One region of the Gordonia sesuvii genome, then DNA from elsewhere that is predicted to be linked to it. Evidence: predicted binding sites of a transcription regulator. Region 1 holds the regulator's gene; the other holds the start of a gene.
The links. Region 1 encodes HspR, which represses chaperone genes until heat shock. Its sites were predicted from a motif close to ANNTGAGTNNNNNNNACTCANNT; they were not measured.
Positions count from the first base shown of each region.

Region 2: the regulator HspR is predicted to act here: its motif matches at 10,235-10,257, upstream of clpB (ATP-dependent chaperone ClpB).

Region 1 is NZ_JAZDUF010000008.1:21,505-40,245, forward strand. It holds gene VZC37_RS21505 (GlxA family transcriptional regulator) at 1-892, opposite strand, end outside; gene VZC37_RS21510 (isochorismatase family protein) at 1,013-1,654, shown strand; gene VZC37_RS21515 (SRPBCC family protein) at 1,683-2,153, shown strand; gene VZC37_RS21520 (universal stress protein) at 2,175-2,549, opposite strand; gene VZC37_RS21525 (sugar porter family MFS transporter) at 2,578-4,026, opposite strand; gene VZC37_RS21530 (LacI family DNA-binding transcriptional regulator) at 4,237-5,283, opposite strand; gene VZC37_RS21535 (LacI family DNA-binding transcriptional regulator) at 5,364-6,389, opposite strand; gene VZC37_RS21540 (Gfo/Idh/MocA family protein) at 6,610-7,779, shown strand; gene VZC37_RS21545 (sugar phosphate isomerase/epimerase family protein) at 7,812-8,762, shown strand; gene VZC37_RS21550 (substrate-binding domain-containing protein) at 8,802-9,812, shown strand; gene VZC37_RS21555 (hypothetical protein) at 10,017-10,340, shown strand; gene VZC37_RS21560 (CE1 family esterase) at 10,419-11,345, shown strand; gene VZC37_RS21565 (TetR/AcrR family transcriptional regulator) at 11,353-11,928, opposite strand; gene dnaK (molecular chaperone DnaK) at 12,302-14,161, shown strand; gene grpE (nucleotide exchange factor GrpE) at 14,158-14,799, shown strand; gene dnaJ (molecular chaperone DnaJ) at 14,991-16,196, shown strand; gene VZC37_RS21585 (heat shock protein transcriptional repressor HspR) at 16,193-16,591, shown strand; gene VZC37_RS21590 (DUF7159 family protein) at 16,751-17,857, shown strand; gene VZC37_RS21595 (FAD-binding oxidoreductase) at 17,874-18,741, opposite strand, start outside.
Region 2 is NZ_JAZDUF010000008.1:231,599-244,091, reverse strand. It holds gene sigK (ECF RNA polymerase sigma factor SigK) at 131-706, shown strand; gene VZC37_RS22565 (dihydroxyacetone kinase family protein) at 717-2,354, shown strand; gene VZC37_RS22560 (class I SAM-dependent methyltransferase) at 2,370-3,224, opposite strand; gene VZC37_RS22555 (TetR/AcrR family transcriptional regulator) at 3,284-3,916, opposite strand; gene VZC37_RS22550 (hypothetical protein) at 3,991-5,154, shown strand; gene VZC37_RS22545 (DUF1214 domain-containing protein) at 5,151-6,248, shown strand; gene VZC37_RS22540 (sulfotransferase family protein) at 6,245-7,501, shown strand; gene clpB (ATP-dependent chaperone ClpB) at 7,602-10,154, opposite strand; gene VZC37_RS22530 (LysR family transcriptional regulator) at 10,384-11,337, shown strand; gene VZC37_RS22525 (putative oxygenase MesX) at 11,570-12,493, shown strand, end outside.

The sequences.
Region 1 (18,741 bases):
CGAATTTCTGTCGCAATGTGACCCCGCTGCCGAATCCGCAGGCGGTCGCGACGGCATCGACGGTCCAATCGGTGGTCTCGAGGAGGGTGCGTGCCTCCTCGAGACGTCGCTCCAGAATCCAGCGCGCCGGGGTGGTTCCGGTGGCGTCGCGGAAGTGTCGGACGAAGCTGCGGCGACTCATCCGCGCCTGCCCGGCCAGGATATCGACGGTCAGCGGACCGTCGAGCCGGGCCATCGCCCAGTCGAGGACATCGCCGATCACACCGTTGTGCGCCGGCCGTGACAATGGCCGTTCGATGTATTGCGCCTGACCGCCCTCCCGGTGAGGGGCCACCACCAGTGACCGCGCCACCCGCGCGGCCGCAGCCGATCCCAGATGGGTGCGGACCAGATGCACACAGGCATCGATCGCCGAGGCGGTCCCCGCCGAGGTGAGTACGTCACCATGATCGATGTAGAGCACCGACGAGTCGACCTGCGGTCCCGGACGTCGTTGTGCCAGAAGGTCCATCGCCTCCCAGTGGGTGACTGCGTCCCGTCCGTCGAGCAGTCCGGAATCGGCGACGGGAAAGGCGCCCAGGCACAGGCCGACGATGGTGGCTCCGCGAACGTGCGCATCGGTGATCGTCCGCCGCAGCTCGGGTTCGAGGCCGGGTAACGACAGCGGCCACGACGGCATGATCACGATGTCGGCATCGGCGGTGGTCTCGGGGCCGCCCACATTCCCGATGGGATACCCCTCGGCAGTGTGTATCGACCCGGCGTGATCCGACCACAGTGCCGTTGACCAATCGGGTGCGATGCCGAGACGACCGATCTCGCCGAACACCATCAGCGGGGCTGCGAGATGGAACATGGTGATCCCGTCGAAGGCGTAGATCGCGATCCGCATAATGGTCACCTCCGTGAGTTGGCCCGAACTCATCGAAAGTATGCATTCGTGCCACTCGTGCGTGCAAGGGGTGGAGCGAAGAATCGACACCGTTCACCCGCTGACACAGGAGGAAGCATCATGACCGCACCGCGCCGCGCACTCATTGTCGTCGACGTCCAACAGGAGTACTTCGACGGTCCGCTGCAGATCCAGTACCCGCCGCGCGACGACACCCTGGGCAACATCGTCACGGCGATCGACACCGCGACCGACCACGATGTCCCGGTGGTGCTGGTTCAACATCAGATGCCCGACGGCGCACCGGTTTTCGCAGAAGGAACGGATGGCTGGCAGTTGCATCCGGAGATCGACCGGCGAGTGGGCGCGGCGGCCAAACGCGTGCACAAGGTGTACGGCAGCGTCTTTGCCGGTACCGACGTCGCCGACTGGCTGCGCGAGCGCCACATCGACACGATCACCATCGTCGGCCACATGGCCAACAATTGTGATCTCGCCACCGCGGTAGAAGCCGAGGGTCTGGGGTTCGCTGCCGAGATCCTGTCCGACGCAACCGGCGCCATCCACCTCGCCAACGAGGCCGGAACCGTCTCTGCGCAGGTCCTGCACGACACGCTCATGGTCCTGTTCCAGTCGAACTTCGCCGCCGTGACGTCCACGGAGAAGTGGATCGCCGCGGTGGACGCCGGCACGGCGAGTGAGAAGAGCAATCTGGTGGTCTCGGCTCTACAGGGCCGCGACGCTGCGGCTGCGACAGCCTGAAAAGCGGCCACCGGCGTACGTTGGACCCATGGCACAACACTCTGTCACCAGCGTCGACCGCGGAGCGCACACCGTGTCCCGACAGGTCGTCGTGGACGCCCCTGCCGCCGACGTGTTCGCGTTGGTTGCCGATCCGCACCGCCACCCCGAGCTCGACGGATCGGGCACTGTGCGTGACACGCCGGTGACCGGACCGGACAGGCTCGGACCTGGCGCCCGTTTCAGCGTCGGAATGAAGCAGTACGGGATGCCCTACAAGATCACCTCGACGGTGACCTCGTTCGCCGATGACGAGTTGGTGGAATGGCAACACCCCATGGGCCACAAGTGGCGTTGGGAGTTCGAGGCACTGTCACCGTCGCAGACACGGGTCACCGAGACCTTCGACTACTCGACGATCAAGGTGCCGAAGGTCATCGAACTGCTCGGCTTCGACAAGAAGAACGGCGTGGGCATCGAGGGCACGTTGTCGGCGCTGGCGACGCGCTGGCCTGGATGATCGGCGAACCACGACCGTTTGTCAGATCGCAGCTGCGTACTCATCGTTGATCTTGACGGCAAGCACCGGGACCGGGGCCTGCAGCAGCAAGCGCTGGCTCAGACTGCCCAGCAACGCCTTTCCGGTGGGTGAGCGTCGACGCACACCGATGACGAGTCGATGGACCCGTCTCCGGTTGACCTCGTCGAGAACGGTGTCGAGCGGGTCTCGTTGGGCGGCGCCGCTGCGTTCGATCAGTTCGACGGCGACATCGGTGGGTATCACAGTCGTTGGGAGTTCGGACAGTCCGACGTTGATGACGACGAGGTCGGTGCCGAGCATCTTGGCTTCTTCGCCTGCCGCAACGAGTGCGGCGAGACCTTCGGCGCTGTCGGGGACTGCAACGAGAACGGACATGGTGGCTCCTTTCGGAGTCGGGTCTGGGTCAGGAGTGCTGGATTCGGAAGTCGTCCTCGAACTGCTCGAGGGTGCGGCCGCGGGTCTCGGGAGCCATCCGCCACATGAAGATGATGGCCAACACTCCCAGCGCGGCGAACACGAAGAAGGTCGACGAGATCCCGAGTGCGCTGACGGTGGGTGGGAAGCCGAACGCCACAATCGAATTGGCGATCCACAAGGTGAATACGCTGACGCCCATGGCGAACGAGCGGATCTTGAGTGGGAAGATCTCGGACAACAACAGCCAGGTGAGCGGACCGATCAGGGCCTGCATCGAGAAGACAAATCCGATGACCAGCCCCATGATGACGTAGGGCTTGAGGGAATTGTCGGGCATGGCGAGCGCGAAGATGCCGACGAGGAGATGAAATGTGGTGGTCAGGGTGTAGCCGGTGATGATCATCGCGCGCCGGTTGAACTTGTTCATCATCAGGATGCCCACGGTGACACCGAGGACGCTGAACAGTCCGTTGGCGGTGTTCGCCAGGATGGCGCCGTTGCTCGAGAAGCCGGCGTTCTCGAGAAGCTGTGTGCCGTAGTACATGATGACGTTGATGCCACTGAGTTGGGAGAACACGCCGATCCCGATCCCGACGATGATCAGCCGACGAATCCACGGTGTCGCCAGGTCGGACCACCCGCCGGTCTGAGATTCCTTCTCCTCCAGGGCAAGTGCATGGACCTCGGCGAGTTCGGCCTCGGCCCGCTCGGGGGAGCGGACCTGGCGTAGCACCTCCAAGGCCTCGTCATCGCGCCCCTGCGACGACAGCCATCGCGGGCTCTCCGGCATCCGGAGCATGCCGACGAACAGGCCGATCGCCGGAGCCAGTGCAACCAGCAGCATGTACCGCCAGACCGAATCGTGTTCGCCCCAGATGTTGAAGATGATCGCGTTGATGACGAAGGCGGCGAACTGGCCGGAGACGATCATGACCTCGTTGCGGGTGACGATGCTGCCACGCCGTTCCACCGGCGCCATCTCGGCGAGGTAGACGGGAACAGTGGCCGATGCGCCGCCGACCGCGAGACCGAGGATGAACCGGAAGACGCCGAGCGTCTCCCAGGTGGGAGCGAGAACGCACCCCAACGTGCCGACCATGAAAATGGTCGCCAGCATCAGGATGTTGCGCCGGCGGCCCTGGCTGTCGGCCATGCGTCCGCCGATCAGCGCGCCGATGGCCGCGCCGAAGATCAGCACACTCACCACGAAACCCTCCATGGTCGCGGTGAGTCCCAGGTCGTCGCGCATGGGCTCCAGTGCGCCGTTGATCACGCCCGTGTCGTAGCCGAACAGCAGGCCACCGAAAGTGGCGATGACGGCGATGTAGCCCAGACGCTTGGAATGGGGGCCCGGCCGATCCGCGGGGAGTGTCGGATGGGACGCGGGAGGGGGAGCGGTGGCGCCGCTACGGGTCGATTGTGGGGTGTCGAACATGGTCGATCCTGTCTACGCACTCAGGCAACCTCGGTGTGTGCTGCGCGAATGTGCGGTTTGTGGAATGGCGATGCGCCGGGGCTCTCGACGTAACAGTCGGGACAAGCGACCGACTAGCTCGTGCTACTAGCACGTGCTAGTCACTATGACTCACGTCACTCATGAAGTCAAGAGTTTGTCCTGACATGCATTGGGGGCGATGCGATCGAGCTAGTGCGCCCCGCTCGACACGGCTGCCGTGCTACCGCGGACGCACAGGTCGGGTGCGACAACGATCTCGACGGCGTCGGCGCGTTCGCCGGCCAGTCGTTCGACGATGGACTCGACTGCGCGGCGGGCGATCTCGGCGGCGTCCTGACGGACGGTCGTGAGATCGACGAACGGTAACCGTGACGTCCGGTCATCGTCGTATCCCGTCACCGAGATGTCGCCGGGTACCGAGATGCCGGCGCGTACCAGCGTGCCGAGCACCCCGAGGGCGCAGCGGTCGTTGGCCGCGACGACGGCGGTCGGACGTTCGGGCCACTCCAGGAGCTGCTGCGCGGCCGAGTACCCCGACATCTCGGTGTAGTCGCCATCGATGATCTGGATCTCCGCGGCGTACCCCCGGGTGGTCATCGCGTTCACGTAGCCTCGGCGACGATCGGCGGCCCCGGGCATGGTGCCGCCATCGATGTGGACGATGCGTCGATGGCCGAGGTCGACCAGATGGTCCACCGCCAAGCTCATCCCCGCCGCCCCGTCGGAGTAGACGGCGTCGATCCCGGCTGCACCGCGATGACGCCCCACCTCGACGATCGGCATCTGCGCGGCAAGGGATGTCAGGCGATGCGGCGGGAGCTCTGGTCCCACCAACACCAGGGCCTCGATGCGGGAGCTCAGCATCTCGTCGAGCGCTTCGGGCACTTCGTGAGTGGGCGCGATCGTCCCCAGGGTGATCGCATAGCCGGATTCGGCGACAGCCGGATACATGTTCTCCACCAGGGCCAGTTCGAACGGGTGCTCGGCAGTGAACAACACGCCCAGTAGGCCACTGCGGGTACGGCGCAGCAGTCGCGCCGCACCGTCAGGGTGATATCCGAGTTCCTCGGCGGCGGCGGTGATCTTCTGCCGGGTGCTGGGGCTGGCGCCGGGCTGACCGCGCATGACCAGCGAAACAAGCTGTCGGGACACCCCGACATGCGCCGCGATGTCCGCCATCGTCGGACGCGCCCGAACCTGGGGGCCGGAGTCGTCGTGCGTTCCGGAGTCTGTCATCTCACCTGCTTCCAGCCACCCGAGGTTACCGGTTGGTGAGCCGGCAGTGGTTCGTGATCGCCGCCGAACCCGCAGCGGCGCTAGTGTTCCGCGTTCCCGGATGTCGAACCGACCTTCAGCTCCGGATCGAGCAACGAGACGGTTCGAGCGCTCTGCGGGTCGGCGATTCGGGCCAGGAGTCGTTGCACGGCAAGCCTTCCCATGTCGGCATAGTTGTTGTCGAGCGTGGTGAGTCCGATGTATCCGAGCCGCGCAAGGTAGCTGTTGTCGTAGCCCACCACGCTGAGGTCGTGCGGGACGTCGAGGCCGAGTTGCTTGGCGTGCGACATGGTGATGACGGCCGCATAGTCGTTGTTGGCGAGGATCGCGGTCGGGCGGTCGTCCGGCTGCAGCAGTGCGACCGCTGCGAGGTGGTCCCCGGGCTCGGATCGGTCACTCACCTCGACGCGGATGTACTCGTCGAGCCCGTGCCGACGCATGGCGTCCCGATACCCGTCGGTGCGCAGATCGGCTGCGCGTCCGGTACCGGCGAGGTGGGCGATGCGGCGGTGTCCGAGTTCGACGAGGTGGTCGACCGCCCGTGCGGCACCCGACCGGTCGTCACCGGTCACCACATCGACATTCGGTAGATCCGGTTCGCGCCCGGCGGCCACCACGGTCGGCAACGTCCTCGCCGTCGACAGCAGGTGTTGTGCCGGCGGCAACGTGCCCAGGCAGAGCAGACCGTCGACGCGCGCCTCGATGAAAGCGTCGAGCACCGACGCGTCGCGATCCATCCCGAAATCCTCGGACAGGAACAGGGTCAGCCCATGCGCGGTCAGTTCGGCGCGCACGGCGGCGAGCAGGTCGATGAACCACGGATTGCGCAGGTCCGACAGCACCGCACCGACGGTGTGCGTCCGCTGTTGGGCCAGCGACCGGGCCGCAGCGTTGGCGCGATAGCCGAGTTCCTCCGCTGCGCGCAGCACGGCGGTGCGATTGGACTCGCTGGCCCCCGGTTGGCCCCGAAGGACCAGCGACACCAGCGACTTGGACACGCCGGCGCGTTGGGCGACGTCGACGATGGTGGGTCGCGAGCGTCCACCGGTGTCACTGGATGTGCTCATCGGCACCCTTCGTCTGGTCAACGGCCGGTTGGTCTGGAGCGATCCAATGAAGTGTAGCCGATGCGGGCGCTGACACGGTGCTGCGGTTGTGCGGTGTGCGCTGCGGTTTTCGGTGCGACGTAGGCTTGGAGTGCGAACGCCCTTGACGTGTGCTGTGGCGCAGCTTACAGTTTGAGGCCTGGAACGCTCCAAGTCCCCGATCTGAAAGTGAGCTCCGAACATGTCTTCACGCCGTACCCTCCGCGTCGCGCTCGTCGGCGCCGGCGCAGCCGGTCAAGCCCACGCATTCGGCTTCCGCAACGTGTCGATGGCGGCCGGACTGGAACAGGTCGACGTCGACCTGGCCGTCGTGGTCGACCCGAACGTGGAACTCGCGCGTCGCACCGCCGACCGCTACGGCTACACCGAGGCGACCGCTGATCTGCAGCGGGTGCTCGACGATCCGTCGATCGACGCCATCAGCGTCGCGCTGCCCAACAGCGTCCATGCCGATGTGCTGCCGGCGATCCTGCGATCCGGCAAGCACGTGTTGGCCGAGAAGCCGATCGGGCGTGGGGCCGACGAAGCCGCCGAACTGGTGGAGCTCGCCGAGCAGTCATCCGCGACCACCGGCGTCGGTTTCTCGTTCCGTCGTCTACCGGGACTTGCCGCGGTGCACGACGCCGTGGCCGCCGGAGCCATCGGGCAGGTCCGTAGCTTCACCGCCTGGTACAACGCAGATTACGGCGCTTCGCCGCAGACGCCGTTCTCATGGCGCTACGCGAAGGAGAGCGCCGGCGCCGGGGCGCTCATCGACATCGGCACACACGCACTCGACACCGTGCAGCACGTCGCCGGCCCGATCCGACGCGTCCTCTCGGCCACCCTGCACACCGCGATCACCGAACGTCCGATCCCCGGCACCGACAAGACCGGCGCGGTCGACACCGACGACATCGCCCTGCTGACCGTCGAATTGGAGAACGGCGCCATCGGTCAGATCCACGTCAACCGGATCGCGGTGGGTCTGCCCAACTCGCTGGGCATCGAGGTGCACGGAGCCAAGGGCCACGCCCGGTTCGACTCGATCTCGGGCGGCGAGTTCCACATTCACCTCGCCGACGACTCCTCGGCCACCCTGTCCGGTCCGCGCCGGGTGTTCACCGGGCCGCAGCACCCGTACTTCTCCGATGTTGCCGCGATGCCCGGCGGGGGAGTGGGCACCGGTTACGCCGAGGCCTTCGTCGCCGAGATCCAGCACTTCGTTCGCTGCATCCTCGCCGAGGAGCCGATGGACACCAGCTTCCCCTCGGCGCTGCGGGTCATGCGCGCGGTCGACGCCGCGCAGCGAGCCGCCGCCACCGGAGCTGCCGTCGAGGTCGACGCCCAACCCATCTCCGCACCCGCCTGACCTTCCCGCCGACACACCGATTGGACCTTCACATGAGCTCATCCACCGCCGCCGCGAACGCCCCCGCTAACCCGACCTTCTCCCGACTGAGCCTGGGCACCGCGCCGGACTCGTGGGGGATCTGGTTCCCCGACGACCCGAAGCAACCGCACTGGAGCACCTTCCTCGACGAGGTCGTCGAAGCCGGCTACCGCACCATCGAACTCGGACCGTTCGGCTATCTCCCCACCCATCCCGAACAGCTCACCGACGAGCTGGGCAAGCGGGGATTGTCGCTGACCGGCGGCACGGTCGGCACGGCGCTGCACCGCGGCCCGGACGCCTTCGAGCAGGCGCGCAGAGACGCCTTCGACGTGTGTGAACTGTTGTCGGCCATGGATGTCCACGATCTGATCGTGTTGCCCGAGCAGTACACCGATCTGCACACCGGCGCGCTCACCCAGGCTGCGGAGCTGACCGCCGACGAGTGGCGTTCGCTCACCGAGGGCCACTCCGCGCTGGGGCGCCTGATCAAGGACGCCTTCGGTATCACCCAGGGCTTCCATCCACATGTGGACACCCACGTCGACACCCAGAACTTCATCGAGAAGTTCCTCGACGACACCGATCCCGACACGGTGTCGCTCTGCCTGGACACCGGCCACGTCTCCTACTGCTCGGGCGACAACCGCGAGATCATCTCCCGTGACCCGGACCGCATCTCCTACATCCACCTGAAGCAGGTCGACCCGGGTGTCGCGGCCAAGGCGCGCGAGGATCACGTCGGCTTCTACGAGGCCGTCCAGCGGGGCGCGATGGTCGTACCGCCGCTTGGGGTTCCGACGATGGAGCCGCTGCTGGCCGACCTCGCGGCACTGGGACGCGACTTCCGGCTGATCATCGAGCAGGACATGTACCCGGCTCCGCCCGGAAGCGCCAAAGAGATCGCCATCCGCACCCGCGAATACTTCGCGAGCATCGGACTTCTCCCCGCCGACAATTAGGACCACACCCAGTTCTTCGTCAACCAAAGGAGCGAGACGATGAGATCATCGAGACGGCGCACCCGCGTCATCACCGGGGCGGTGGCCGCCGCCGGGGTGGCCCTGCTGGTGCTGTCCGCGTGCTCGAGCACCGGTGGGCGACCCGACGGCGACGATGCGGGCATGGCCGCCGGACAGGCGGACACCCCACGCGCGACCGTCGCGATGGTCACGCACGGGGTCCCGGGCAACGCGTTCTGGGACCTCGTGCAAAAGGGGGCGGAAACCGCGGCGGCCAAAGACAACATCGAACTGAAGTACTCGGCCGATCCGCAAGCGCCCAATCAGGCGAATCTGGTTCAGGCTGCCATTGATTCGGATGTCGACGGCATCGCGGTGACCCTGGCGAAGCCGGAGGCGATGGCGCCGGCGGTGTCGCGGGCCCTCGCCGATGGCATCCCCGTCGTCGGACTCAACGCCGGGTTCGATCAGTGGCAGCAACTCGGCATTCAGCAGTACTTCGGGCAGGACGAGACCATCGCAGGTGAGGCGGCGGGCAGTCGGCTGCAGGACGAGGGAGCCCGTAAGGTGCTGTGCGTGATCCACGAGCAGGGCAACATCTCGCTCGAATCACGTTGTGCCGGTGTGCGTCAGGGGTTTCAGGGCGGTCAGGTCGAGCTGATCAACGTCAACAGCGCCGACATGCCGTCGGTGGAGGCGGCGCTCACCGCGAAGTTCCAGCAGGACCCCTCGATCGACCATGTCATTGCGCTCGACGCATCGATCGCGCTGACCGCTGTCGAGTCCAAGAACACCGCCGGGGCGCAGGCGCAGATCGCCACCTTCGACACCAACGCCGCGCTCGTCGGCGCGATCGAGAACGGTGATGTCATCTGGGCGATCGACCAGCAGCCGTTCCTGCAGGGCTACCTCGCCATCGATTCGTTGTGGCTCTACCTGAACAACGGCAACACGATCGGTGGTGGTCAGGCGGTGCTCACCGGACCGGCGTTCATCGACGAGTCCAACGTCGACGCGATCGCCGAGTACGCGGAGGCCGGGACGCGCTGAGGTGTCGATGAACGGTTCCCTCCACCTACCGCTCGGGGCGACCAAGACGCCGTCAGATTTCTGACCGGAACCACCACCCAAGCGGCCCGAGGCGACGATAATCGGCCTCGGGCCGCTCCGCGGTGTCACCTCATCGCCGGGCGGCGACCTTCGAGGCAGAGGAGCCCGGCCGTGACCGATCTACCCACGATCACCGACGAGCAGATGAACGAGATGCTCTCGCACGCAAGCCCGTACAGCGTGATGATCCTGAGAACGGGACCGAAGTACGACACCGACGCCGCCGCGGCGGCGATCTGGGAACACGGGCGACGCAACTTCGCGTTGCGCGCGGCCGGGGCGCTCTCGGTGGTGTTGCCCGTCGACGACGAGTCGGGCATCTGCGGCATCGGTATCTTCGACCGCGACGTCGACACGACCGTGGAGCTCATGAACTCCGATCCGGGCGTGCTTGCCGGCGTCTTCGAGTTCGAGGTCCATCCGGCGAGGGGCTTTCCGGGCGACGCCCTGCCGGTCGCGGAAGACTGAGCGTCCCTTCGTGAGAGCCCGATGAGAATTCGGGCCCACCCCTTGAGCGATCACGGGTGAACGGCGATCCTGAAGGGTGTGCGCCACAAGACGCTCACACTCATCTCGGCCGCCGTATTAGCAGTCGCGGCGGTCGCCCTCGCCGTGGTCAGCCGAGACGAGGCAGCTGCCGCCCCCGCGTCCGGTCACAGTACGGAACACATCGGCTCCGGATCGGGCGCGCGCACATTCGAGATGTACCGTCCGGCAGGACTTTCTGGTCCGTCCCCGCTCGTCGTCGTGCTGCACGGCGGCTATGGGAGTGGCCGGCAGGCGGAGAACTCCTATCACTGGGACGCGCAGGCCGACCGCGGCCGGTTCGTCGCCGTGTTTCCCGACGGAGTCGGACGGTCCTGGAATGCCGGTACATGTTGTGGCCCGGCGCAGCAACGTGGCGTCGACGACGTCGCGTTCATCCGGGCGGTGGTCGAGCGTGCCGCAGCCGTCCAACCGATCGACCGGTCGCGCATCTTCGTCACCGGAATGTCCAACGGCGCCATGATGGCCTACCGACTCGCCTGCGAGACCGACCTGTTCGCCGCGGTTGCTCCCGTCGCAGGAACAGTGGTCACCGACTGCGACGACGCCGGGCCGACATCGTTGTTGCACATCCACGGCACCGCCGACGAGTCGGTCCGGTACGACGGAGGTCCGGGCCGGGCGCACAACGTTCGTGGTACCGCGCGGGTCGACGGGGCGCCGGTGCCGCGGGCGGTAGAGCCGTTCCGGCGTGCCGGTGAATGCCCAGAGCCGACAATCCGAAGGGCGGGCAAGATGATCACCTCGACCGCCGAATGTCCCGGCGAGCGCACAGTGCAACTGATCTCCATCGTCGGGGCCGGGCATCAATGGCCTGGTGCGACCGCGCGACCCGCGGCCTCGATACTGCGTCCGGGCGACACGCCGTCGGACGCCCTGGATGCGACCACCGCCATCTGGGACTTCTTCGCCGCGCACGGGCGGTAGGTGAGTACTACCGCTCCTCGTAACGGAAGATGCGTGCGATGGCCGCGCGGATCATCGGCCTGGGGAAGTTCGACGTCGCGACGAGGGTCTGCTGCTGGATCAAACCGTCGATGAGTACGACGATCAGTTCTGCCGCCCGTTCGGAACTCTCCGGCGCATAGGCCCGGACGAACGGCTCGGTGAATCCGATGAACGCCGTCCGGTTGGTGATGACCTGCTTGCGGAGGTCGGCGTCGAACTGGGCCTCGACCAGCAGTGCATGACGTGCTCGGACGGCGCCGCGGCCCTCGTTCGACATCGCCTCGACGAAGTCGGTCGTGCAATCCAGGACGACGTCGGTCGCGGCTTTCTCTCCGACATCGAGGACCGGACCGAACGTCCGGACCGCGATCGCGTACATCTGCTCGTACACCTCGGCGAGTGCGAGGCCGTTCAGCCGCGACCGGGTGGGTGCGTAGTAGTTCACCGATCCGGCGGGGAGTCCGGCCGCCTCGTCGACGGCCCGGTGGGTCAATGCCCGTAGGCCGCCGGACGCGATCACCTGGAGTGCGGCCTTCCCGAGCAGGGCCTGGCGGTCAGTCATCGTCGGCCACTGTCGTCACGTTCCCCCACCCTTCGAGGTATGCCTTGCGGACATCGCACCGAGAAATCGCACCGGGCCGTGGCCGGTCGGATGAGTTTAAGCGGGGCGGTGTGCGCCCTGTGTGACCGCAGTGCAGAGTTGAGAGCTCCCTCACATTGAGCGGGGTTGGCTCAATTTTCCGGCCCAGGTCGGGAACATTCCTCTGCCCACACCCGTTGGACCCTTCGAGAAACCTGAGCGGTGTAGGCTCAACCCAGGTTGACTCCGTCGCGTGTCTTGAGTAGGACATGAGTCGGATGCACTGAAGTTCAGGTTTCGAGAGAACTCGGATCGAGACGCACTGGGTGCAGACCCATGAACTAGGAGGAAATACATGTCTCGTGCAGTTGGAATCGACCTCGGTACCACCAACTCGGTGGTATCCGTGCTCGAAGGCGGCGAAGCCGCCGTCATCGCCAACGCCGAAGGCTCCCGCACGACCCCGTCGGTCGTCGCGTTTGCGCGCAACGGCGAGGTCCTGGTCGGGCAGCCGGCAAAGAACCAGGCGGTCACCAACGTCGACCGCACCATCCGGTCGGTCAAGCGCCACATGGGCGAGGGTGACTGGTCCGTCGAGATCGACGACAAGAAGTACACCCCGCAGGAGATCAGCGCCCGCACGCTGCAGAAGCTCAAGCGCGACGCCGAGTCCTACCTGGGCGAGGACGTGACCGACGCGGTCATCACCGTGCCGGCCTACTTCAACGACGCCCAGCGTCAGGCCACCAAGGAAGCCGGCCAGATCGCCGGCCTCAACGTGCTGCGCATCGTCAACGAGCCCACCGCCGCGGCGCTTGCCTACGGCCTGGACAAGGGTGAGAGCGAACAGACCATCCTGGTGTTCGACCTCGGTGGCGGTACCTTCGACGTCTCGCTGCTCGAGATCGGCGACGGCGTCGTGGAGGTCCGTGCGACCTCCGGCGACAACCACCTCGGTGGTGACGACTGGGATCAGCGCATCGTCGACTGGCTCGTCGACAAGTTCAAGAGCCAGAACGGCATCGACCTGACCAAGGACAAGATGGCGATGCAGCGTCTGCGTGAGGCTGCCGAGAAGGCCAAGATCGAACTGTCTGCCTCGCAGAGCACCTCGATCAACCTGCCCTACATCACCGTCGACGCCGAGAAGAACCCGCTGTTCCTCGACGAGCAGCTCTCGCGCAGCGAGTTCCAGAAGATCACGTCCGATCTGCTCGAGCGCACCCGTTCGCCGTTCCAGGCGGTCATCAAGGACGCCGGCATCGCCGTCGGCGACATCGACCACGTGGTGCTGGTCGGCGGTTCGACCCGCATGCCTGCCGTCACCGAACTGGTGAAGGAACTGACCGGCGGCCAGGAGCCCAACAAGGGCGTCAACCCGGACGAGGTCGTCGCTGTGGGCGCGGCCCTGCAGGCCGGTGTGCTGCGCGGCGAGGTCAAGGATGTGCTGCTGCTCGACGTCACCCCGCTGAGCCTCGGTATCGAGACCAAGGGCGGCGTGATGCACAAGCTGATCGAGCGCAACACCACCATCCCGACCAAGCGGTCGGAGACCTACACCACCGCCGAGGACAACCAGCCGTCGGTGCAGATCCAGGTCTATCAGGGTGAGCGCGAGATCGCTTCGCACAACAAGCTGCTCGGCTCGTTCGAGCTCGGCGGCATCGCGCCGGCGCCGCAGGGTGTCCCGCAGATCGAGGTGACCTTCGACATCGACGCCAACGGCATCGTGCACGTCACCGCGAAGGACAAGGGCACCGGCAAGGAGAACTCCATCCGCATCCAGGAGGGCTCGGGCCTGAGCAAGGACGAGATCGACCGGATGATCAAGGACGCCGAGGCACACGCCGACGAGGACCGTCAGCGTCGTGAGGAGGCCGAGACCCGCAACCAGGCCGAGTCGCTGGTCAACCAGACCGAGAAGTTCCTCAAGGACAACGAGGACAAGGTTCCCGGCGAGGTCAAGGACAAGGTCAACGCGGCCATCTCCGAGGCGCAGGAAGCGCTGAAGGGCACCGACATCGCGGCCATCAAGTCCGCGGTGGAGAAGCTCTCGGCCGAGTCGCAGGAGATGGGTCAGGCGATCTACGCCGCATCGGCCGCCGAGTCGCCCAACGGCGACGCACCCGAGGGTGAGTCGGCCGGTGGCGACAACGACGTCGTCGACGCCGAGGTGGTCGACGAGCCGTCGAACACCAGCGGAGACAACAAGTGACCGCTGGGGAGCCGGAAGGCGTACGCGAGCAGGAACCGGTCACGGTGACCGATCGTCGCCGCATCGACCCGGAAACGGGTGAGGTGCGCGAGGATCCGGCCGCCGGGCCGGGCCCGGCCGACGCCGAACCGGACACCGAGGTGACCGCAAACGGTGCAGAAGCCGAACCGGAGATCCCCGACGTCGCCGACGAGCGGGTCGCCGAACTCACCGCCGATCTGCAACGGGAGCGCGCTCAGTTCGCCAACTTCCGGCGGCGTGCCGCCGAGGAGAAGCAGGGCTCGGTGACCTACGGCAAGCAGTTGCTCATCGACAAGCTGTTGCCGGTCCTCGACGATCTCGACCGTGCCCGCGAGCACGGCGACCTCGACGCGGGCCCGCTGCGCAGCGTCGCCGACAAACTGGCCGGTGCCCTGTCGGCCGAAGGGCTCACCAAGTTCGGTGAACCCGGCGACGTGTTCGACCCGGAACTGCACGAAGCCGTTCAGCACGAGGGTGACGGCGCGGAGCCGGTGATCGGCGCGGTGTACCGCACCGGGTATCGGCTCGGCGACAAGGTCATCCGTCACGCGATGGTCACGGTGACCGATCCGGTCGATGTAGCCGGCGATGCGGCCGAACAGACTGGTGCACAATAAGCACACTGGTCACTCCGCTCACCCCGCTCCCTGAGGAGCGAGGAGCGCTAGCGACGAGTGTCACGAAGGGGCGGACCCTTCGTGACGGACCTCCGCTAGCGCTCCGGCCCTCCTCAGGGATCGGGCGGGGCGACAACTGAACAGGGACAACTTCATCAAGACAACTGAGATACCGAAGGAGGTGACGTCTGATGGCTCCACAACGAGAGTGGCTCGAACGCGACTTCTATCAGGACCTCGGCGTTGCTTCTGACGCTTCTACCGAGGACATCCAGAAGGCCTATCGCAAGCTCGCCAACGAGCTGCACCCGGACAAGAACCCCGGCAACACCGAAGCCGAGGACCGCTTCAAGCGGGTGTCCGAGGCCAAGAGCGTGCTGTCGGACCCGGAGAAGCGCAAAGAATACGACGAGACCCGCGCCATGTTCGCCGGCGGACGATTCCGCGGCGGCGGCAACGGTTTCCCCGGTGGCTTCCCCGGCGGGGGCGGAACCCACTACACGTCCACCACGGGTGCCGACTTCAACATCGGTGACCTGTTCGGCGGAGGCGCCGGCGCCGGTGGCGGTGAATCCGCCGGCGGGTTCGGCGACCTTTTCGAGGGCCTGTTCAACCGCGGCACGCGGTCGTCGACGGCCACTCGCCCGAAGCGCGGCAACGACCTCGAGACCGAGACCACGCTGACCTTCAAGGACGCGGCGATGGGCACGACCGTGCCACTCCGCGTCACCAGCCCCGCACCGTGCACGACCTGTCACGGCAGCGGCGCCAAGCCCGGTACGAGCCCGCGGGTCTGCCCGAACTGCAACGGTTCCGGATTCGTCAGCCGCAACCAGGGGGCGTTCGGTTTCAGCGAACCGTGCCAGGACTGCCAGGGCACCGGATCGCGGATCGATGACCCGTGCACCGACTGCGACGGCAGCGGCGTCAAGGTGCGTGCCCGCACCATCAACGTCCGCATCCCCGCCGGCGTCGAAGACGGACAACGCATCCGGCTCGCCGGACAAGGCGAAGCCGGTCGACGCGGAGCACCGTCGGGCGACTTGTACGTCGTCGTGCACGTCACGCCGGACAAGGTGTTCAGCCGCAGCGGCAACGACCTCAAGGTGCAGCTTCCGGTCAGCATCTCCGAACTCGTGCTCGGCGCGACCGTGTCGGTCCCGACCCTCGACGGCAGCGTCGGGGTCAAGATCCCCGCCAACACCACCGACGGCCGCACCCTGCGTGTCCGCGGCCGCGGTGTCCCGAAGCGTTCGGGTGGCGCGGGTGACCTGCTGGTGACGGTCAAGGTCGCCGTCCCGCCGAAGCTCGACGAGGCCGCGGTCGAGGCCATGCGTCAGTACGCGGCCGCGGAGAAGGCAGCCGGATTCGATCCGCGCGCCGGGTGGGGGCGATGAGGATGGCCACCTACGACGACGACGCTGCCGCGACCTTCATGATCTCTGTCGCCGCGCAACTCGCCGGCATGCATGCGCAGACCCTGCGCACCTATGACCGGCTCGGCCTGGTCACCCCGCAACGCACCAGCGGCGGCGGCCGGCGCTACTCCGCCCGGGACGTCGAGGTGCTGCGCGAGATCCAGCGTCTCTCCCAGGAGGAGGGCGTCAACCTCGCCGGCATCAAGCGCATCATCGACCTGGAGAACCAGGTCGATGCGCTGCAACAACGGGTCCGCGAATTGCAGGCCGAGGTCGACAACGCGCCCGTGCGTCGCGGCGGCGAACTGGTCCCGGTGCCCCGCACCAGCGCGCTGGTGGTCTGGCAGCCGCGCCGCAAGCGCACCACCGACTGACTCCACGGTGCGGCCGCCGTGGCCGCCGCGTTCCGGCCGCACCTCCAGGTTCCGGCTTGGGAACAGTACTGCGGCCAGAAGCGGCAGGTGCGGCCAGAACCGGGAAAGCGACCCGCTACCCTGGCTCGGGACAACGTGGCGGGGAGACAGGACGGGGACATGGCCGAGACCAGGAGCGCCCAGATCGCGGGCGATTCGGACTCGGACGGCTCGGTTCTGGGGATCTCCGTCGTCGAGGATCAGGTCGCATCCGTCGTGCGCAGCGCCGACGGCGCCATCATCGCCAGCAACCTGGTGGAACTGCCCGATCCGTCGGCGCAGAGCGCCGAGAACGCCATCCATGAGCTCGTCGATTCGGTCCCCTACGAGATCGACCGGATCGGCGTCGCCTGCGCACGCCCTGCCACGCAGGGATATCTGCAGGCCAATCTGTCTCCCAGCACCGCGCGACCGGCCTGGTACGACAAGGTCGCGGTCACCGACATGCCCGCCGCCCTGGCCGAGGTCGCCCGGACCACCGCAGCGGGGCGCGGCATCATCGCGGTCGTCGACCTGGACCGTTCGGCGGTTCCCTCGCCGGGGTCATCGGTGGTCACGCTGGACTCGGCGACCGGGGAAGTCCTCGGCACCGCCGAGTTCGCCTCCGGTTCTCCCGGGCCCGTCACCGATCCTGCTCACGCGAGCGAGGTCGCGGATGCGGTGACCGCTGCACCCGGCGGGTCGTCGGTGACGTCGGTCGTGTGCACCGGTCCCGGTGCGGAGGTGCCCGGCGCGCCCGAGGCCCTCGAATACGCGTTGGCTCGCCCGGTCATCGTGGCCGATCAGCCCGCACTGGCCGCCGCCCTCGGCGCGGCGGTGCTCTCCCGACGCAGCCCCCGCGCAGCGGCAGGCGCCGCATCGAACCGCCGGTGGTGGATGATCGGTGCCGCCCTGGTCGCCGCGCTGGCGCTCGGTGCGATTGCGGCGTCCGCGGTCTTCGCCGGCGTCGACGCGGCCGAGGACGAGGCGGCACCCACGACGACGGTCACCGAGACGGCGCCTCCGTCGACGGTGACCCAAACCGCGGAACCGGTCACCGAGGTCCGCACCGACGTCGCGACCACCACGGTGACGCGGTCGGGGGAGGCGGTCACCCGCACGTCCACGGCCACCGAAACCGAGACGCAGACCGAGACCGAAACCGTGACGGAGGCCCCGACGGCGACGGTCACGGAGACGGTGACCACGACGGTCACGACCGCGGCGCCGGGCACCGGCGGTCCCTAGAGTCTCGAGCAGCAGCTCAGACGACGGGGTCGTGCTGGATGAGGCTGGCGCGGGCGCCCGCGATCAGCATCCGCCGACGCGTCACCTCGATCATCCGTGCCGATCCGGCGATGAGCACCTGATGGTCGTCCCACGGTCCGGCAGCGGCGGCGACCTCGTCGAGCGTGCCGATCCGGTGCTCGATTCCCAACGCCTCCGGTGTCGTCATCGCGGTGATCCACCACGGGTCCTCGGTCTGCTCGGAGACCGCCGTGATCCGCAGCCACGGGTTGGTCGTGGCGATCCGGCGCAGCACCGCGAGGTCGTACAGTTCCCCGGGATAGCGCATCCCATAGAAGATGTGCGTCGACGGGGTGTCTGCCCGCTTCGACATCTCGATCAGCAACGCCCGCAGCGGCGCCAGTCCGGTGCCGCCGGCGACCATCACGACCGGCCGGTCGTATTCGACGTGCAGGGTCCCGTGACCCTGCGCGAAGTACCAGGTGTCGCCGGCCCGGGTCTCGCCGACGATGGCGGTGCTGACCGCACCGCCCTGGACCGCTCGCACATGGAACTCGAGTTCGCCGCGCGGGTTGGGCGGGATCGCCGGTGACAGGTTCCGCCACGCCTTCGGTCGCTGAGGAACCTGCACCTCCAGGTATTGGCCGGGCGCGAACCGCATCGGCGATGTGGTGAGCAGCCGTATGACCGCGAGGTCGCGGGTGATCCGGAACTTCTCCACCACCTCGGCCGACCACAGCGCGGGATGCGGCGCGGTCTCGGCGGCGCCACGCATCACCCCGGTGGTCAGCATCATCGCCTGACTGACCGTCTGCGCGGTCTCGTCATCCCAGTAGTCGCCCAGGATGGACGCGAACTCGGCGATCAGCGCCTGATAGATGACG
Region 2 (12,493 bases), 210 kb from region 1:
CGCTCAACAGGGACCGCGCGCTGTCGGCGCCGATAGCGTCATCGACATCGGCACGGAAATGAATGACCGGACGGATGGCTCGATGACTGTTCTCGACGATCGGCACGTCGCGGCGACCGTCGCGCCCTCGATGTACGGGTCGAGTGCCGCCACGGACGTCGATCTCGCGCAGCTACTCCGCCGTATCGGCGACGGGGACCAGGCGGCATTCGCGGACTTCTACGACGGCACCTGCCAGCGGGTGTACGGAATGGTGCACCGGGTTCTGCGCGACGACGGCTACAGCGAGGAGACCACCCAGGAGGTCTACCTGCAGGTCTGGCGTTCCGCGCGAACCTACGATCCGGACGCGGGTTCCGCACTCGCCTGGCTGTTGACCATGGCGCATCGTCGCGCCGTCGATCGCGTGCGGTCGGAGTCCGCATCGAGTCGCCGCGCCAACGCATTCGGCATCGCGTCGCTCCGTCGCGACACCGACGAGGTCATCGACGCCGTCGAGTCACTGGAACGTCGTCGCGACATCCGCGACGGCCTCGGATCGTTGACCGCCCTGCAGCGAGAATCGGTGGAACTGGCCTACTTTCACGGCCTGACCTACCGCGAGGTCGCCGAGCGACTCGGCATCGGCCTGCCGACCGTGAAGTCCCGGATCCGCGACGGCATGCGTCGTCTGCGCGCACACCTGGAACCGGGACGGGCTGCCTAGGGTGGGAGGGGTGACCCCTCGCAACTACGTCCTCAACTCCCCCGGCACCTTCCTCACCGAGTCTCTGCGCGGTTTCGTCGCGGCCAACCCGTCGATCGGCTGGCAACCCGATCCCGGATTCCTGCACCGCAACGATGCCGATGACTCATCCCGGGTGACGCTGGTCTCCGGCGGCGGGTCGGGTCACGAGCCGATGCACGCCGGGCTGATCGGCGCCGGCATGCTCGACGCCGCGTGCCCCGGGTTGGTGTTCACCTCCCCCAACGCGCTACAGGTGGCCGGGGCCACGCGCTGGGCCGACCGCGGCAAAGGTGTGCTGCACGTGGTGAAGAACTACACCGGCGACGTCATGAACTTCCGGATCGCCCGGCACCTGCTCCGCGACGAGGTGGCCACCGACCATGTGCTCGTCGACGACGACGTCGCGACCGAGTCGGAATCGGGCCCCGGACGGCGCGGGACCGGCGCGACCATCATCGTGGAAAAGATCTGCGGCGCAGCTGCTGCCGAGGGTTCTGACCTCGCGGCGGTGGCCGATCTGGGGCGCCGTACGGTGGCGAGCGCACGCAGTTTCGCTGTCGCCTACCGGGCCTGCACGATTCCGGGCGCCGACGGCCCGACGTTCGACCTCGAACCGGGTCAGATGGAGTTCGGTGTCGGCATCCACGGTGAGGCGGGTGAGGACCGGACCGATCAGGTCGGTGCGCGTGAGCTCGTCACGCGCATGCTGGACCGCATCGTGGACTCGCTCGGGCTCACCGGCGGCGATCGGGTGATCTGCCTCGTCAACGGGCTCGGCGCCGCGCATCCGCTCGAGTTGTCGCTGGTGTTCGGTGAGGTGGCCGCCGCCTTGGGTCGACGCGATGTCGTCGTCGAGCGGTCGATGGTCGGCACATTCGTCACGGCCCTGGACATGACCGGCTTCTCGCTCACCCTCGTCCGCGTCGACGACGAGATCCTGCGGTTGTTCGACGCGCCGACCGATGCGCCCGCATGGCCGTCAAGGGTCGGTCGCGGACCGGTGTCGGTGTCCGACATCGCTTTCGCCGAACCACATGACTCCGCCGCGGAGGGTGCGGAATCGGTGTGGCTCTCGGAGTTCGTGGGTCGCGTTCGGGACTCCATCGACGACCTGACCGCGCTCGACCAGCAGGCCGGTGACGGCGACTTCGGTGCCAACATGACCGCCGCGCTCGGCCACTACGAGCTCCCGCTGCGCGGGTCGGACGCGGACGTGCTGACCGCCATCAGCACGTCGTTCCTGGTTCGTGCAGGCGGCACGTCCGGAGCCGTGTTCGGGGTACTGTTCCGCCAACTCGCCTCCGCGTTCGCCGATTCCGACGATGTGGGCGTAGCGCTTCGTGAGGGGACGTCGTCCGCGCTCGCGGAAATCAAGGATCTCGGTGGGGCCGAAGTCGGCGACAACACGATGGTCGACGCCTTGGCACCAGCCGCCGCGGCCCTTTCGGAGGACAAGTCGCTCGGCGAGGTGGCCGAGGCCGCCGAGGACGGCGCCGAATCCACCCGCGACACAACGGCGTCCAAGGGGCGGGCCAGCTATGTCGGCGAGAATGCCCGCGGGGTGGTCGATCCGGGCGCACTGGTCACGTCGTGGTTGTATCGGGCGGCCGCCGACCACGCCGGCTGACCGCTTCAGCCGGCGTCAGGTCGATGGGTTGCCCGCGGTCACCAGCCATGTGCGTCCGATGAACTTCACGACACCGTCGACGGTGTGGCGGCGGATCTCGGCGCGGACGTCGTCGACCAGTGCAGCCCAGCCGTCGAGCCCGAGAGATGGTTCCAACGCGGCACGCGCCCGCTGCCCGGTGGTGGTGGACAGGACCATCGCGAGACGTTCCTCGACTCCGTCGCTGCCGTCGATGCCGTAGTCGCACATGCCGTCGACCGGTTCGATTCCGATGTCGTCCCAGCCCGCGTCGGTGAGGATTTCTCGCACCCTGTCGGCGTCGGCGAAGGCCAGAGGTCCGGGTGCGGCCGGATCGGCAACAGCACCGGATCCGCCTAACCGGTCGGTCAATACGCTCGTGCCGAGGGTGAACATGAGCGGATCGTCGTCGGACCGCCAACACACGAATGTCAGGCGCCCGCCGGCGGCGATAGACCGCCGGATGTTCGCGAACGCCGCCGAAGGGTCCTCGAAGAACATGACTCCGAAGCGGGAGACGACCCGATTGAAGGCCTGGCCGGAATCCGGGGTCAGATCCGCGGTCTGCGCGTCCGCAAGCCGCACCGTCGCGCCGGGGACCCGGCGTTGCGCCGCCGCGACCATCGCCTCGGAGATGTCGACACCGACTGCGGTGGCCCCGAGTCTTGTCGCGTGCTCGAGCAGCGTCCCCGAGCCACACCCGACATCGAGGACTCGGTCGCCGGGCTCGATGGCGGCCGCGCCGAGCAGCGCATGGGTGAACGGCGTGAACACCTGGTCGAACATGGTCTCGTTCTCGACCCAGCCGCGACCGGAGGTTGCCCACGTCTCCTGCATGCATTCGTTCACCATGAGCTCGAGGGTAGCCGCGCACATGCGTTTATCGACCTGCCACGTTTCCGTTTAGGTCTCTACACCTGCCGCACGGGTTCGTCCGCGACGACCACGTGGCCGGCACCCGGCAACCTCTCGAGCTGCGCCATCACATGGTCGACGAACACGGCGCGATCGGTCCCGAGGTTCCCTTCCGACCACTCGATGAACAGTGAGATCAACGAGCCGAAGAGCGTGGCGTACCGCAACTTCGACGCCACGGTCACACCGTTCTCAACCGCAGAGCGGTCGGAGTCGGCGGAGATCAGCGCAAGGATCGATCGACGCACGTAACGGCGAAGACGCACATCCGCGACCGGCTCGACGAACAGGATCCGGCAGACGCGCGGGTCCTCCGCAACAAGTCGAGCCGCGGCGTCGACCCCGGCTCGTCGCCTGACCCAGTCGCCCTCGCCTCCGGTCGCTGCTTCGTCGACCAGATCACGAACCCGACGAAGAGTCCCGTTGTACACCTCGTGCAACAAGGCATCCGTGTCCGCGAAACTCTCGTAGAAGAACTTCTGACTCAGGCCCGCCTCGCGGCACACCGCACGCATCGTCATCGCCGAAACACCCTGTGTGCCGACGAGTTCGACACCAGCGCTGATCAATTTCGCCCTACGGTCGGCCGCGCGGATCTGCGGCGGGAGTTTGCGATAGGGCCTTGACATGCGAACCAGTATAGGTTCAGATTCACATTTGGGAAGCACCTGCTTCCCAAATGTGCGAGGGAGGCGCGGGATCGATGTCGGTCAACGAAACACCCAGTGCTACAGCGGGCGGAGTTCGACAACCCGGCTACGGGAGGCCGCTGCGGATCGGCGTATGGGGCCCGGGCGAGGTCGGTGGCGCGGTGATCCGCGCAGCGGTCGCGGACCCGACCTTCGAGGTCGTCGGCGCGAAGGTGCGCCGGGACGCCAAGCACGGCCGCGACGTCGGAGAGCTCGCCAAGATCGATCCCATCGGGGTGTACGCCACCAGCGACCGCGACGAGTTCCTGGCGCTCGATCTCGACTGCGTCGTGGTGACCCCCGCGCCGGCAGCCGTTCTCAAGGGGCTTGATGACGACGTCATCGCGCTGTTGGAATCGGGAAAGAACGTGGTGTCCACCGCCGCCTATCACAATGTGTCGATGCCCAATTGGCTCAGCGCTTTTCGCCGCTCACCGGAGGAGCTGCTGCAGGCATGCCATACCGGTGGCGCCACCTTGCACGGAACCGGAGTGCATCCGACGTTCATCGTCGAACGACTAGCCATGACGATGGCGGCGGGGATGTCGTCGGTCTCGCATGTGCGATCGGTGGAGGCCGTGGACTTCAGCAGCGCCGGGGCGATGTGGGGCGGATTGCATGGTCTCGGCTTCGGAGCGGACCTCGACACGTTGAGTGCCGAGTCCCCGGTCGCGCGCGGCGGCGACCTCTACTACGGAGACCTCACCGGCAATGTCGCGCACGCACTCTACGGCGTGAGTAGCGACCGGGTCCGGGTGGAGACCTCGTTGCGAGGTTTGCCCGCAACACGGGATGCGACCATCGGGTCCACCGAGATCCGAGAAGGAACGGCCGCGGCCCTACACCTCATCCATCGCGGATTCCTCGACGACCACCACTTCTTCACCAACGAGGAATGCTGGTATCTGGCACCCGAACTCATCTATCGGGGTGATCACCTGCCATTCGACGGATTCTCCGGCAGCATCTCCTACACGCTCATCGTCAGCGGGGAGCCGGCCGAGATGCGGGCACAACTCGAGTTCGGCCCGCACAGCGGACACACCAACCCGATCACCAATGCCTCGGTCCGCGCTGTCCTGGATGCCATCCCGGCGGTGTGCAGTGCCCGACCCGGCGTACTCATCGACGACGTCAGCCCGCGTTATCGGCACGACGACCGGGTGTCGATGGCATGACCGGCGCAGCACCAGACCGTCCGGAAGTCGCTGCGTGGGACGATTTCGTCGAATCGTTGCGCACCGCCGGAGAACAGATGGCCACCGACACGGCCGGTCTCGATCCTGCCGAACAGGCCGATGGCTATCGCGCGCTGCTGCGCGGCGTCGCCAACCAGCTCGGCAGGTTCGAGATCGACCGAGAACGGCCGGAATTGGTGCCCTTCAACGGCTGGCGGCAGAAGTTCCTGATGGACAACCCCGACTTCCGATACTGGGTCGCCGACATACGCGCCGATCGGCGCTACCGGATTCGCGGCAACCGCGGTGACGCCGTCTTCGTGTCCGTCACCACCTACGCACGAACCCAGGGCCTCGACGCGGAAGCGACCGCACGCCTCGACAGTGACGTCATATCCTTCGACGCCGCAGGAAACTTCGAGGTGACTCTCGGCGGAACGGCGCCCCCGCAGGGCGACTGGCTCACCTTGAGCGATCGGACCACCGTCCTCTGGGTGCGGTTCTTTCACGAGGACGTCGATGCCGATCGACTCGGTGAGTGCACGATCGAGCCTCTCGATGATCCGGGGCCGACTGCACCGCCTGACCCCGGTCGCTTCGCGGCGCAACTCGGGCGAATGGGTGCGGCCACGCAGTTCTTGCCGCGGATCTTCACCACCTCCGCGGCGAGCGATCAGGACCCACCGAACGAGATCCGGCACTGGTCGGAGATGGCCGGAGGCTCGGTCTTCACCGAACCCGACATCCACTATCTGCGGGGCGGTTGGCAACTGGAGGACGGCGAGGCCCTCGTCGTCGAGGGCGACCTCGTCGCATGTCGCTACTGGAACATCCTCGCGTACAGCCGGTTTCTGAACTCGCTCGACTACCGCAGTCGTCGGGTCTCCTACACCGGTCGCACCGCGACGGTGACCGACGGACGCTATCGCTTCACCCTGTCCGCCCGGCCCCCGGCGTCCGCCGCAGGTGACTGGATTGACACGGAGGGCAGATCATTCGGGATCGTCGTCATGCGTTTCCTGGCGCCCACCGAGACCCCAGCCCTGCCGCGCGTTCGTCGCGTTCGGCTCGATGAACTGGAGACCGACCAATGAGCGGCTGGACGCCGCCGCCGCGATCACTCGACGCTGCGGCGATCTACGCCGCCGCGGACGCCGACCGCCGGGACCACCCGGACCGCTATCGGCTCGGTCTCGAGGCGGTCGACCTCGTCGTCGAACGCGCGGCCGGGAAGTATGGTCATGCCGCGCTGGGAGATCCGACACTCTGGCAGTCGGGTGTCGAGCAGTACCTCGCATCTGCGGCCGAGGATGGTCGTCTCAACGCGCTGGGCGCACGCACTGCGCAGGACACCGCGGTCGCCAAGCTACGGGCTCGGGCGGCGACAGCCGAGTTCCTGCATTCGCATCCCGGTGTCGAGGACAGAGCGGTCACGCCGCCGATCGTCATCGTGGGCGGTTGGAGGACCGGCACCACCTTTCTATTTCGCCTGTTGGCGCGCGACCCGCGCCTGCGGGCTCCGTTGCCGTCCGAGCTGTACGCGCCGTGGCGGATGGCCGCACTCGATCCAGATGAACGCGAACACCGGATCGAGGCGAGCAGCGGCGGCCACGCATTGCTGCACAGACTGAACCCGACGATGGCGGCGGTCCATGATTCCGGGGCACGGTTGCCCGAGGAATGCGTACTCGGCATGGGAATCTCGATGCGCAACTGGGCGTTCAGCTCCACCACCCGCCTCGATTCGTACGCGGCGTGGCTGGCCGGTGAGGATTTTCGGGGTGAGTACGCAGGGCACCGGCGGATGTTGCAGATGCTCGACGACGGGTCTCGGCGCCGTTGGGTGCTCAAGGCACCGGCCCACACCGCGGAACTGTCGGCACTGGCAGCTACGTACCCGGGTGCGGTGATCGTGCACCTACACCGCGACATCGTCGAGACCGTCTCTTCGGGCGCAAGTCTGTTCGCCACCTACCGCTCGACTTACAGCGACGAGGTCGACGGTTCCGATGTCGGTCGCTTTCAGATCGAGCAGACCGAGCTCTGGTTTCGGCGTGCACTTGAGTTCCGCAATTCTGTTGCAGCGCAGACGGTCACGTGCGTGGACATTGACTATCGGGATCTGGTCGCCGACACATCCGCCGCTGTCCGAGACATCTACGCCGCCGCCGACCTCGAGGCACCGGACGTGCTGGCGATGCTCGAGGCGCACCACGCCGCCCAACCGCGCGGAGCCAAGGGACGACACCATTACGCACCAGAACATTTCGGCATCCGGCCCGACGAGGTGCGAGAACGGATGCGATTCTATGACGATTCCCGACTGCGGGCGGGCCGCAGTAGCTGACGACCGCCTCGGACACCCCGGTGACGACAATCGGCTCCGTCAGAGGGCACCGAGGGGAATACTCCCTCGGACCCACCTGACGGAGCCGATCTCAGTCAGTTCAGCCGAGCACCAACGTGTCTCCGTCGGCGCTGACGTTCACCGGGACGATGTCGCCATCGTGGATGTCACCGGCCAGCAACGACTTCGCGAGCTGATCGCCGATCGCCTGCTGCACCAGCCGCCGCAGCGGACGGGCGCCGTAGAGCGGATCGAAACCACGCTCGGCCAGCCATTCCTTCGCCTTCGGCGTCACCTCGAGTTCCAGGCGACGCTGCGCCAGGCGCTTTCCGAGCTGGGCGAGCTGGATGTCGACGATGGACACCAACTCTTCCGGGCTCAGGGCGTCGAACACAATGACGTCATCGAGCCGGTTGATGAACTCCGGCTTGAACGCCACCCGCACCGCGGTCATCACCTGATCCTTGTCGCCGCCGGCACCCAGGTTGGACGTCAGGATGAGGATGGTGTTGCGGAAGTCGACCGTGCGGCCCTGGCCGTCGGTGAGACGACCTTCGTCGAGCACCTGCAGCAGCACGTCGAACACGTCCGGGTGCGCCTTCTCGACCTCGTCGAACAGCACCACCGCGTAGGGACGACGCCGCACCGCCTCGGTCAGCTGGCCGCCGGACTCGTAGCCGACGTAGCCGGGAGGAGCGCCGACGAGGCGTGCGACGCTGTGCTTCTCGCCGTACTCGCTCATGTCGATGCGAACCATCGCGCGTTCGTCGTCGAACAGGAACTCGGCGAGTGCCTTGGCCAGCTCGGTCTTACCGACACCGGTGGGACCGAGGAACATGAACGAACCGAGCGGCCGGTTCGGGTCGGCGACACCGGCGCGGGCGCGACGAACTGCGTCGGATACCGCGGTCACCGCGTCCTTCTGGCCGATGACCCGGTGTCCGAGTTCGTCTTCCATCCGCAGCAGCTTGGCGGTCTCGCCTTCCAGCATGCGGCCCGCGGGGATACCGGTCCACGACGAGACGACCTGCGCCACATCGTCGGGTCCGACTTCCTCTTGGAGCATGACGTCCTGGCCGGGGTCGGTGCCGGTCTTCTCGAGCGCCGCGGCGAGGTCCTTCTCCAGGCCGGGGATCTTTCCGTAGCGCAGTTCGGCGGCCCGCCCGAGATCGCTCTCGCGTTCGGCCCGATCGGCCTCTCCGCGAAGACGTTCCAGTTCTTCCTTGAGGTCACGCACCGCATCGATGGCGGTCTTCTCCGACTGCCACCGCGCCGACAGCTCGTTCAGCTTCTCCTTCTGGTCGGCCAACTCGCCGCGCAGCTTCTCCAGCCGTTCCTTCGACGCCGCGTCGGTCTCCTTCTCCAGGGCGACCTCCTCGACCTCGAGCCGGCGGACGATCCGCTCGACCTCGTCGATCTCGACGGGCCGCGAGTCGATCTCCATCCGCAATCGCGATGCGGCCTCGTCGACGAGGTCGATGGCCTTGTCCGGCAGGAAGCGTGAGGTGATGTAGCGATCGGACAGCGTAGCCGCCGACACGAGCGCGGAGTCGGTGATGCGCACGCCGTGGTGCACCTCATAACGATCCTTGAGTCCACGCAGGATGCCGATGGTGTCCTCCACCGACGGCTCGCCGACGTAGACCTGCTGGAAGCGGCGCTCGAGGGCGGCGTCCTTCTCGATGTACTTTCGGTACTCCTCGAGCGTGGTCGCGCCGACCAGCCGCAGCTCGCCGCGGGCGAGCATCGGCTTGATCATGTTGCCGGCGTCCATCGCGGATTCGCCGGTCGCGCCGGCACCGACGATGGTGTGCAGTTCGTCGATGAAGGTGATGACCTGTCCGGCCGATCCCTTGATCTCGTCGAGCACGGCCTTGAGGCGCTCCTCGAACTCGCCGCGGTACTTCGCGCCGGCCACCATCGAACCGAGGTCGAGGGAGATGACCGTCTTGTTCCGCAGCGACTCGGGGACGTCGCCGGCGATGATGCGCTGAGCCAGGCCTTCGACGATGGCCGTCTTGCCGACGCCGGGCTCACCGATGAGCACCGGGTTGTTCTTGGTGCGGCGGCTCAGCACCTGCACCACGCGGCGGATCTCGGTGTCGCGCCCGATGACCGGATCGAGCTTGCCCTCGCGGGCAGCCGCGGTCAGGTCGGTCGAGTACTTCTCGAGGGCCTGATACGTGGATTCCGGGTCCTCGGTGGTGACCCGGGAGTTGCCGCGCACGGCGACGAACGCGTCGCGCAGGGCCTGCGGGGTCGCACCGGCGTTGGCCAGCAGCTTGGCGGTGTCGGAGTCGCCGGTCGCCAGGCCCACGAGGATGTGTTCGGTCGACACGTACTCGTCGCTGAGTTCGCCGGCGAGCTGCTGAGCAGCACTGATGGCCGCGATCGACTCGCGGGAGAGCTGCGGCTGCGCACTCGCACTGGCCACCGTCGGGGCCCGGTCCACCAGGGCCTGGGCCTGCGAGCGCACCGTCGACGGGTCCACCCCGACCGCCTTGAGCAGCGGTGCGGCGATGCCGTCGGACTGGTCGAGCAGGGCCACCAGGATGTGAGCCGGGCGCACGTCGGAATTGCCTGCAGAGGCCGCCGCCTGCACAGCAGCGCTCAGCGCTTGCTGTGTCTTGGTGGTCGGGTTGAAGCTGTCCACTCGCGTGTACCTTTCTCTCTGTAACACTCTTTAGTCCATATGGCTCAAGTATGAGCCCACGGTTTGTTCAGCGCATCCAGAGTTGAGCGTATTCCGCTCAAGTTCCAGGTAGAGTGTGATGTACATCACGGTACTGGAGGATGTGGAGCCGCCCGACGTTTGATGGTCAGCCGCGGTCGGGAAGTGCTGCGAGCCGGGATACCCGCAGAGGCCTCGATAGTCTCTTGACATGGAACGGCAGACCGCGGGAGCACTGCGTGGAATCACCCTCCAGCAGTTGCGCTACTTCGTGGAGGTGGCAGCGGAAGGATCGATCAGCGCCGCGGCAGACGTGCTCTATGTGGCTCAACCGACCATGTCCGCGGCGCTCAAGGACCTCGAAAGTCGGCTGGGACGAACGCTCTTCGTTCGTTCGACCCGGGGAGTAACGCTCACCGACGACGGGGCGGAGTTCCTCGGCTACGCACGCCAGGTCGTCGAGCAATCAGAACTTCTGGAACAGAAGTATCTCGGGCGCGGCCCCTCGCGCCGGCTTCTGGCCGTATCGACTCAGCACTACTCCTTCGTCGTCGACGCCTTCGCGCGCATGGTGAAGGCGTCGCAAGCCGCCGAGTATGCGTTCAGTCTTCGCGAGACCCGCACGTGGGACATCATCGAGGATGTCCGCACGCTGCGAAGTGAGATCGGCGTGCTGTATCGCAACGAGTTCAACGCAAGGGTGATCAACAAGCTGATCCGCGAAGCCGGACTGGTCTTCACGCCGCTGTTCTTCGCGTCACCGCACATCTTCATCGCCCGCACGAACCCCCTTGCAGGACAAGCGAGTGTGACGCTGAAGGATCTCGAAGAATTGCCCCGGCTCACGTTCGACCAGGGTGTGAACAACTCGTTCTACCTCGCCGAAGAGATTCTCTCCACCCGTTCATCGAAGCAAGAAATCCGCGTGAGCGATCGAGCAACCATCTTCAACCTGATGATCGGCCTCGGCGGCTACACGATCTCGACCGGGATCATTTCCGACGATCTGGATCCATCGATCGTCGCTGTTCGGCTCGACGTGGACGAGCGCATCGAGATCGGTTGGATCGGTCATGCCTCAGTCTCGTTGACCGCCCAGGCTCAGCGATTCGTGGCGGAGATGCGCGACGTCGTCGCGGAGTTCGGCGTCGACCTACTGACATAGCCAGTACCTATATCAGGCGATCGAAAGTACCAATTAGGCTATGGTAACTTTCGTCCCTACACTGGTCCCCACACCACTTCGGATCGCTGGTTCCCGGCCGTCTTTGGGACCGACACAACGGATCTCGAGCACCGCGACCGCGGCGCGAAGTGTTACCGAAACCGACACAGTGAACCGAGCGTGACCCGTCCGTCGCTTCACTCAGCGCAATCGATTAGGACAACTGATCCGTATGACGAACGAATGTGCGTTCAGCATTGGCACGACACGCTTCGACGAGGACTACACCCCGTCGACCACCTCGCGCGGCACGACGAACTTCGCGAATCTCGCGCGCGGCGAGGATCGCCGGCAGAACCTACGCAATGCGGTGACGATGATGAACACCCGCGTCAACGAGCTGCTCCATTGGGACAATCCGGGTGGTGACCGCTACCAGCTCGAACTCGACATCGTCTCCGTGGACCTGCACCTCACGTCGGTCGGGGACGACGCCACCTTTCCGGTGATCGAAGTCCTCGACGTCGACATCCTCGACACCACCACAGGCGCGCGCACCGAGGGGATCGTCGGAAACAACTTCTCCTCCTACATCCGCGATTACGATTTCAGCGTCCGGCTTCCGGGGCACAAGGCGACGGGAATCCCCAGCGACTTCGGCGATCTGCACGGGCAGGTTTTCCAGCGCTTCCTCGAATCGGACGAGTATCGCGAACGGTTCCCGCAGCTGCCGGTCATCTGCATCAGCGTCTCGACGTCGCGGACCTACACCCGGCTCACGAATCACCACCCGATCCTCGGGGTGGAGTATGTGGCAGACGCACTGTCGCTCACCGATGAGTACTTCGGAAAGATGGGGCTGACGGTTCGCTACTTCATGCCTCCGGGTTCCGTGGCGCCGTTGGCGTTCTACCACCGCGGCGATCTGCTCAACGACTATTCGTTCGTCGCCCTCGCAGGCACGGTCGCGACAATGGAGACGTTCCAGAAGATCTACCGTCCCGAGATCTACAACGCAAACACTGCGGCGTCGGAGGTGTACCGGCCGAGTCTCGACTACGGCAACTACTCCCTTCCGCAGGTGACCTACGACCGTGTCGAGCGCACTCAGCTCGCGACCACGCAGGGAAAGTTCACCGAGGTGAGTCTCATGGAG